2 regions of the Paenibacillus sp. FSL R10-2734 genome follow, and region 1 is predicted to be linked to the other one. Evidence: predicted binding sites of a transcription regulator. Region 1 holds the regulator's gene; the other holds the start of a gene.

Region 1 (4,700 bases):
GGTTGATTTAGTGGCTTCATTAGAAAAGATTACGGAAATTCCAAATGTGACTCGAATATTCGGCTCCCATAATACGTTAGGTCTGGATCCAGCTATTTTGCAAGAGGTTAAGAAGGCAGTTCGTGAATTGCGTGAACAGAATCTTGTCGCTCATGGTACAGGTATTCATCAGTTTAACGGGTTTAGTGTGCAGTTTTAAAAATTATATCGGGTATTGGGTAATTAAACGAGGTGGATGATCATCCCGAAAGTAATTCTGATTTATTCGGATACAATCGACCTGAAAAAAGCATGCAATTGTTGGACTTGGGAGTAAGCTTCTTTGTACTGAGTGTCGGATTGTTGTATAGGTAACGAACCTGGCAAAAAGGAAATAGAATACACAGGCGTTTCATTACTGTTCATATATATTTTAAGTGTAAGTTCCTGAATAACACTAGTCTCATCGTCAGCGCTCTTAAGCACATTAATATCCGCACTTGAAGCAGTTGATTTGCTGTTTTGTTGTCTCTTGGATACTTTGGAAAGGGTTAGAGCGTTTACAACAATCTCTGATCCCATAACATTATCGAAGGAGTATAACTTTGCTACAGCTTTTTTGCTTATCTTGGGATTGCTGGTGCCTATAGCTATTTTCTTATAAGATTCGTTAAGAGCGATCATGTGAGTTTGATTAGGGGGGATGAATGTTTTGGTGAATATGATGTTAAAAGATGAGGTTGCGCTTAATAGCTTAGACAGTGCTGAAGAAGTAGATAGCTTTTTCAATTCTAGAATACCGGCACTTAGAATTAAGACTACTCCTATAATAGCAAATATGTAGATCAAGATAATCAGCATGTAATCACGCCTCCTAGTTATCTCCTCAAAGCAAGATGTATTACTTAATGAAAGATATGCATGAATTATCTCTACTAGTATCTGTTAAAAGCGTAAATCGTGGAAATATAGGAATGACTACATTGTAAGCAAAAAGAAGCACCCAGAAATCTGCCTATTTTGCAAATTGAGCGCAAAAATTTGGGCAGTTGCCTGAGTGCTTTGTGGAATACTTATAAAGTAACTATGTAAAAACTATAAGAAATTGAAAGCCGTGATCTGATCGGTATATACAATTAGCTGTTTGTATTCGATTGGAGATTCGTAATTAGCATAGGGTCTTACAATAACCTCGTTAAGAACTATAAAGTTATAAACGAAATTTTTATCGGGATGTTCTGATCCTAGATAGGATTTGTATTCGTCGACAATGACATCATCCATCAAAGATTTTAAGTCAAATACATCCTCTTTGTTGGAGTCAGCAGGGGAGACAATACCTTGAATGCTGCCAAATGAGGTGAGCAGATTTACCTTTTTTCCACTAGCTTGATCGTTATTTAACAATAAACCGGAGAGTTTACCCAGTGCATCGACTTTAAAATCGATGAGGGTTCTAATTTTTGAGTTGTTCAAAACTAAACACTTCCTTTCAATTTGAAATCCTGTTAACAATATTCGACATATAACCACATAATTCCTAGTGCGCTATATAAAATACTCAAAAACAAAAGCCTCCCATTCATGAAATATCGAGTGGGGGGCTTTTGTTTATGGATAGATTTAATTTCTTATCGTCACTCGTGTTCCAATGGGGACAATCGCTGCGAGTGCTAATACATCCTCATTGTACATACGAATACAACCGTGTGAGACTTCGTGACCTATGGATGAGGGATCGTTAGTTCCATGTATCCCATAGTGAGGCTTTGAAAGTCCCATCCAAAATGCACCAAATGGACCACCAGGATTGGGCTGCTTGTTAATAATTGTGAACTCGCCCAGTGGGGATTGAGTTACCATTTTACCGATTCCGACAGGGAAGCCCCTGACCACAACGTTGTTATCAAGAAGATAAAGCATTCGCTGCGATAAATCTACAATAATTCGATAATTTGGCATGCGCAACACTCCTTTCTAATTAGGATATGAGCAAAACACCTAAACGGTTATTTATAGAAAATGGCCATTTTAGCGAATGGGAACAAATGTTCTATAATCGATTATTTGAGTTAAATAGCAGAAAAAATGGCTGTTCCGCGTTTGCGGAACAGCCATTTGTAAAATATAAGAAAGAATTTAAGGTATACATTATCCTTATATTTCTCGCAGAAATGATTACCTTCCCTAAAAAGGACGGTAATCTGTTTCCGCTTGGTAGGAGTGCGTGGTTAGTGGATATCTCGGAACAGTCCGATAACTCTGCCGAGAATGGTTACGCGATTAAGGCGAAGAGGCTCATATGCCGGATTCTCCGGCTGAAGACGTATATGATCACGTTCTTTATAAAAGGTCTTAACGGTTGCTTCATCTTCTTCAGTCATAGCTACAACGATATCTCCGTTATCAGCCGTTTGTTGTTGACGAACAATTACATAGTCACCATTCATAATCCCTGCTTCTACCATACTGTCACCTTGAACCGATAACATAAATACTTTGTTATCTCCAACATAGTGAGTTGGAAGTGGGAAATAGTCTTCAATATTCTCAGTAGCAGTGATAGGCACCCCGGCGGTAACCTTGCCTACGACAGGAATGCGAGCGACGGTTTGTGCGAAATGATGGACATTCTCGGAATCCTCTTGGCCTAGCAATTCTATCGCACGAGGCTTCGTTGGATCTCGACGAATAAGTCCCTTCTTCTCAAGCCGATCCAAATGACCGTGAACTGTGGAGCTGGAAGCTAGACCAACAGCTTCTCCAATCTCCCGGACGGAAGGAGGATAACCCTTGCTGCGGACTTCGCTACGTATAAATTCCAGGATCGCCAGCTGGCGACTAGAAATCTTTGACATTGGAATCAACCCCATATAGTAATGTTTGGGAAAATTATAACATAGAACTACCGTTCGCACAAACATAAGTTCTAACTATTATAAATATTAATATGAAAGAGTTAATAAATGGTAGCCTCTTATTGTTTATTTAAGCTTCATATAAATGATCAATTAGGTCTTTTTAAGATTGATATGGCTTTTTGCTATTTTCGAAAAAAAGAGAACAATTGTTCTAAAATAGTATTGAACAAAACACATGTTCGTGTTATTATGAATTTGAAAGTAAGAACAAGTGTTTGGAGGATGATATTCATGTTAAAATACAGTACATACCGTAGCATCTACGATAAAGCCCCAGTGGTTGAATCTTTAGGACATAATCCTATTACCCGTAATTCAGCTCAGATTAAAGAGATTACAGATCGCTTGCTTGAAGGATTGATGCGTTTGTTCCGGAGAGATTTTGTTATTAAACTGACATTGATCATTGTGCTCGTACTATCAGGGCTTACAGTAGTAGGTAATGTATTTGCAGGATCAACTTCTTTAATGAAGGATGAGAAGCGCGTAGTGGTTGAACGTGGAGATACACTTTGGAGTATAGCTCTTGAGAATAAACCTTCTGATATGAAGACGGCTGTATATATAGAAGGAATTAAAAAATCTAATGGGATTAAGGGTAGTCAAATTAATGCTGGAGATGTTCTAACGTTACCTATTTATTAATTTTCTAAGAACATAATAGAAAGACATTAAGAGCTTGCAGGGAGTAAACCTTGACAAGCTCTTTTTCTCATGGCAGAGTTAGAATTAATTTATAAGGGGAGGGAAAGTTTTTTGAATATTGATGAGTTGGTCGCGCGTATTAACGAATTGGCACGCAAACAGAAGAGCGTAGGCCTTAATCAAGAGGAATTGGCGGAACGTGCCAAGCTCCGTGAAATTTATTTGGGGAATATCCGCAATAATTTTCGAGCACAATTGAATACGATTGAATTGGTTGATAATGATGAGCATGAAGAAGGTAACAAGGGACTTAAGCATTAACACCCTGTTCCTTTTCATAGATATTACTGGATGACTAGGGGGAACGCATATGGCCCGTTCTTGGGAAAGAATGGTTCAACGCAACACACAGCAAATCAACAAGCAAAGAAAGAAACAGGGGAAGGAAACGATTTATGCGTCTAAATCTAAATCTCCTGGCAAGAACACCGAAACCTTTAAAGGTCGTAACATTGCACTTCCAATAGTGTTAGTAGTGCTTGGTTCATTGTTCTGGGTGATTGGTTCAGTAGATCAGGCCCAAGGCAGTGGTATGCTTATGAACTGGCTAGGAGTTGTTTTGTACTACTTACTAGCGGCACTTCTGTTCTTCCGACGTCCGTACTTGAAGGTGGAGAATGCTAGACTATCTACTATTAAATTCAATCGCGAACGCTATTTGTCAGCTTCTGATATTGAGAAAATCATCCTTTCGCGTGGAGCAGTTGTCATTAAGCATAAAGGCAAACGCACGAAATGGATTTTTACCAGACTTATGAATCGTTATGATACAGCTGCGATGGGGACTCGTCTGGAAGCATTCGCAAAAGCTCACCAAATTGAAGTAGTTCACGATTAGAAATTAACCAGCCATAGGAGAGGGAGACCTGTAATGCCAATTTCTGCCGTACTATTTGACCTTGATGATACACTGCTCTGGGATGATCGGAGCGTCAATGAAGCATTTCGTTCTACATGTGAAGCCGCCGGGGAAACGATTGATCCACAAGAACTAGAAGTCGCGGTGCGTAAAGAAGCCATAGGATTATATGAATCATACGAAACGAACCCATTTACAAAAATGATCGGGATTAATCCTTTTGAAGCACTTTGGGG
Region 2 (4,700 bases), 1.4 Mb from region 1:
TGAGGAAATTTGTTTGCGTTTTTAGGATAAAACCGCCTATTCATTAATTATCTTCAGATCCTTTCGGACTCAGATGACGTTATTTGCAAATTTATTGCTTTTGGAGCAGGGTTTCGGACCCCAGTGCACCTATTCCATCTCAAATGGCATATATTTGGTGTTTTTAATGTTAATAGCGGCTATGAGGTCCGATAGCACGCAAAAAAGGGGATTATGCCGCGTATAAGGTCAGCTGTGTCCGATAGCTACTAAGTACGCGCAAATAGTATCTAACTCAAATGATATTTTTACTGTTTCAATCTTTAGAATCTAAAAAAACGCGATTGCTCCAACAGCCATAATCATGACTGCTGAGACAATCGCGTCTTTATAGTAGAAGTTCCCCCTCTTAAGGCAGACTCTCCTCAATATGTTTATATGTATAGTTAGGATCAGTGCCTTTAACAGGGGCCATGCTATATTGATAAATCCGATCCTTTTCTTTTCGATAAAAGTATCTAGCATAGGGTTCATCTGCAAAAATCACCGTTGTACTTACTACGGGAGCCTTACTAATCTGGGTGTATACTTTATAAAAATCTTCATTTCTATAATCTCTCGTATTTATCAGATACTGAATGACCTCATTGTTCATGTGATTTCGGAAGGAGTGAAGAGCTAAGGAAGCAACTCCATATATAATAATGAGAGTAACAAGAATTATTTTTGTTCTTTTCTTCATTAATTCCCTCCATTTAGATAAAATGTATATATTATAAGATAATATACTGAGACTGGGATGTCATTCATATTGTATCTTGTAATATACAAATTGGGAGGGAAGTATATGACTCAACATGAAGAGAAAATACAGGAGTTGGAGCAGCGAATTAAGGTACTAGGGAATCAATCTAGTCCGAAGCTACCGGGTCAGAGAATCTTATGGTTTATTATTTGGGGGGTTGTAGGTGTATTCCTTATTCTTACTCTTATTGGTGTGATTCAGTTTGTATCCGCATAATAGAGTTTATTATTACAAATAAGGCAGCAAATTTCCTACCGATAGTTAAACCCAACATAGGCGAAGATTTGTCTGGGTATATTATACCTGTACTTGCTGCCTTTTTATTATGAATTTGCACAAATCATCTTCTTTAGTCTTTGGGTTCTTGCAATAAAATGGAGAAGGTCCCCGTTTCATGATCCACTTCAATCGACTCAATCCCAACAAAATCCGGAATTTCGGGGTGTACTGCATCTACATTATAATCTGGATGAGTCATCAATAATTCAATTACTTTAATGGCTTCCATATCGTTCCCCCTTACGAGAAATTCCACCATAATTATTAATGGTCCTTCATTGCGACTAAGCTTATTATCTCCGCAGTTATTATTGAATATGTGTTAAGCGCTCTTCGTTTCTTCCCATTACGGCCAATAATTGCCCCTGAAAAACACGTCTTTGGATTTGATCAATCCGCTGTAAAGCCAGCTCGCTAGGAACTTGAAATTCTGCTGCAAGATAAGTGATGGCTTCTTCCCGTTGTTCGGGCAATGCCATGCGGGAGATCATGGAGTAAGGCATAGCTGCATAAAGAATAAAACGCTCGGATTCATCCTCCTGTGCCCGCGTAAAATGCTCTGGCATCAATATCTGATTAGTACCATGGCGGAGCAGGTGACAAAGCTCATGGAGAAACTCAAGCCGCTGAAGACTGGCTGGAAGACGGTTATCGATAAACATGCTGTACATCCCCGCTGATGCTTCGATGCTCTTGCTTCTTACATCCAAATAATGAACCCAAATATTAAGTCGTTCTGCAATATAAGCAATCGAAATTTGTGAAGGCTGCTTAAGGTTCAGACGCTTGTATAAATCTTCCGTCCACTTCTCCAGCGCAGTCATTTGATAATAGGATTTCATGTTATTCACATCATTCACCTCATTCAAAATCAATTATAGGATCGTATGTTCGTATAATAAGACAAAAGAAAAGCCCGAAGGGCTATGTAAAGCAAAAAAAAGATATAAGGACACATGAGAACGAGTGTTCTTGTGTCCTTAGCATAAAGCAATTATACACTAATATCAAGTGTTTTTCCTAAATTGGGAGCAACGCTTTTGCCCAGCATTTCCACCATTATTTGACTCTGGGTTTCAGCCTGATTTTTGGCAATACTCATGACCTGTATCCCCACATTTTGAGCCAGGGATGCTTGACTCATTGCCATTGATAATGCGGCTATATCCATATTGCACCTCCTTCGTGTATATCCTGTTTATCGACTGTGCCTACCTAATTCATTAGGTGAATAGCATTTGTTTGCCAATTCGCCCAAACAGCTTATCTCCTTTTTACATATCTTGTGCTGTAGTCATTAATCATTAGGAGGAATTAATTATGGGAATGGAACATTGTGGTTGTAACGTAGGTCCTGTAGTAAGCCCAGTAAATGTAGGTCCGGTGTGTAGTCCTTTTACTTCAACAGGAGCTATTCTGGTACTCTTCATCTTGCTGGTTATCATCACTAAAGCTTGCTTATTCTAAGCTAGCTGATGCACAATGTAGCCCCATCCGGCACACGCCGGATGGGGCTTTTTTTGAATCGTTTTGTTTATCAGCCAGGTATTATTTGAACATAAATTCTACGCGGGTTCCATCCGCATAATCTTCTAGCTGATTGCCAACCCAGCTTCCTGCGCCGCGGTTATCTTTTGGCGTTATGTATTCAATGTCGGCCCCTTCGCCGCCTTCATCACACATGGCCATTGGCCATTCATCGCGGTCGTACCCTTTTTTGGTGGGGATCCCTTTTAAGGATTCTTTGCGGTTCTCTTCAGCCTGCTCACGGTTAATGGTGCACGTAGCGGATTCCCCTTTGGCAATCGCGTCCTGAATATGCTTGGCCGTCTCAGGATAACGATCCGATGGGAAGATCAACTGAACAACTTCTGAATCGGATGTAGACGAGGGGGCTGCCGGGTCTCCGTTCTGTTCAAACCAGTAACCGCCTAAAGCAAGTAACACAACAATGATGAGACTGGTGATAAGTTTCTGTATTTTCAAATCTGCTCCTCCTTTTTGGAACTTAAAATAGTATATCTTATATCAGAATGCAGTGCGATTTAATATACTTAGGAAAAATAAGAGGAGGACGGAATTAGATATGGAGTATTTGATTACCATTGAGGATCAGACGCTTATAGCCTCTGCTGAAGATATTATTACTAAACGTTATGAATGGGAAAGACACCATGTAGGGGCGGCGCTCCGTACTAAGACTGGGGAGATTTTTACAGCGGTACATGTCGAAGCTAGTATGGGACGAATTACAGTCTGTGCAGAAGCGATGGTTATTGGAAAAGCGATATCTGAAGGCTACAAGGAATTTGAGTCGATTGTTGCGGTAAGGCATTCTGATCCGGACAGCGAGGAAAGAGAGATTAAAGTAGTCTCACCCTGCGGGATGTGCCGTGAGTTAATTGCTGATTACGGGAAGGACTGCAAGGTTATTGTATCCGAGGATGGCCGGTTAGCTAAATATGAAATTACTGAATTACTACCGCTGAGATATACGAGATAATTTGGCGATATAGTCAGGAGCCGCTAGGCTCCTTTTTTTGCTGAGTCGTGAGCGTGTTCAGAGGTTCCTTATACAATCCTAAATTAATTTACAAATTCTTGTCCGTTCGCTGAGTTCCTGTCCCAAGCATCTCCATACTATAACTTAAAAAGGTTAAAAGGATGTGAGAGGATGGAACAGCGCAACCTTCGAAATATGATTGATTCGGCATCGAGGTTTGTAAGCGATGTTCAGTGGCAAATAGCGTTCCGTAAATTGCAAATGGCTCCAACAGATCCGGATCTGGCGTCCTCTGCTCAGAAATTGTTGAATACCCTTTATTTTCTACAAGGAAAAGGGATGATTAGCGGACAACATGATTATTTGGAGAGCGCGGATGAGTTCAATGGGAAGCTGAGAAATACAAGCGGGCAATACGCTGCCCTTCACGGCTATGAGCTGGGAGCAATCAATAATCAGTCGGCGGCTCTAATAGACAATCAGCGGGATTGGGTCGTTAGCAGTGCTATTCGCTGGTATAAAGCCGGTGGGATCGTAACGCTTAGTTATCACGCTCATTTGCCAGGGACAGCGCCAGCTTGGGCTAACGTGTCCACGAGCATAAGCAACGCTGATTTTGACAAATATATAACTCCGGGTACCACCCAGTATAACGCACTGATCGCTGATCTGGATAAGATAGCCCTATCTTTGAAAAAGCTTAATGAAGCAGGCGTTCCTGTGCTCTGGCGGCCGTATCATGAAATGAATGGTGGATGGTTCTGGTGGGGGAAGAAGAGCAACTACTTGGGACTGTGGAACCTTATGTTTGAGCGCTTTACCAGCTATCATAAGCTGCATAATTTATTGTGGGTATGGAGTCCGAATGCCAAAAATCAGTGGTGTGATGACCCCGCGGACTACTACCCGAGCGGTGACAAAGTAGATGTGCTGGCGCTAGACATCTATGACGGAGATTTCAAGGGAAGTCACTATGATAGTCTATGGGATCTAGGCCGAGGAAAGCTAATTGCCATTGGAGAAAATGGAGAGCTTCCGTCCCCAGCGTTACTGAAATCACAGCCCAAATGGTCTTATCAAATGACTTGGGGCAAGCTTCTTTATGAGAAGAACACCGATGCGGTGATTAGAGCT

Evidence for each region. The regulator LexA, encoded in region 1, represses DNA repair genes until DNA is damaged. The targets are predictions, from matches to a motif close to CGAACATATGTTCG.
Region 2: the regulator LexA is predicted to act here: its motif matches at 1,944-1,957, upstream of NSS67_RS10570 (ImmA/IrrE family metallo-endopeptidase).

What each region holds. Positions count from the first base shown of each region.
Region 1 covers NZ_CP150170.1:3,826,265-3,830,964, forward strand. The annotation lists gene NSS67_RS16690 (MBL fold metallo-hydrolase) at 1-199, shown strand, start outside; gene NSS67_RS16695 (hypothetical protein) at 262-840, opposite strand; gene NSS67_RS16700 (hypothetical protein) at 1,075-1,455, opposite strand; gene NSS67_RS16705 (L,D-transpeptidase) at 1,603-1,941, opposite strand; gene lexA (transcriptional repressor LexA) at 2,211-2,837, opposite strand; gene NSS67_RS16715 (LysM peptidoglycan-binding domain-containing protein) at 3,132-3,545, shown strand; gene NSS67_RS16720 (DUF896 domain-containing protein) at 3,657-3,866, shown strand; gene NSS67_RS16725 (hypothetical protein) at 3,916-4,443, shown strand; gene NSS67_RS16730 (HAD family hydrolase) at 4,477-4,700, shown strand, end outside.
Region 2 covers NZ_CP150170.1:2,393,944-2,398,643, forward strand. The annotation lists gene NSS67_RS10555 (DUF3139 domain-containing protein) at 389-721, opposite strand; gene NSS67_RS10560 (hypothetical protein) at 827-1,000, shown strand; gene NSS67_RS10565 (hypothetical protein) at 1,134-1,292, opposite strand; gene NSS67_RS10570 (ImmA/IrrE family metallo-endopeptidase) at 1,372-1,905, opposite strand; gene NSS67_RS10575 (YjfB family protein) at 2,058-2,234, opposite strand; gene NSS67_RS10580 (hypothetical protein) at 2,384-2,530, shown strand; gene NSS67_RS10585 (NucA/NucB deoxyribonuclease domain-containing protein) at 2,612-3,043, opposite strand; gene NSS67_RS10590 (cytidine deaminase) at 3,150-3,566, shown strand; gene NSS67_RS10595 (glycosyl hydrolase) at 3,738-4,700, shown strand, end outside.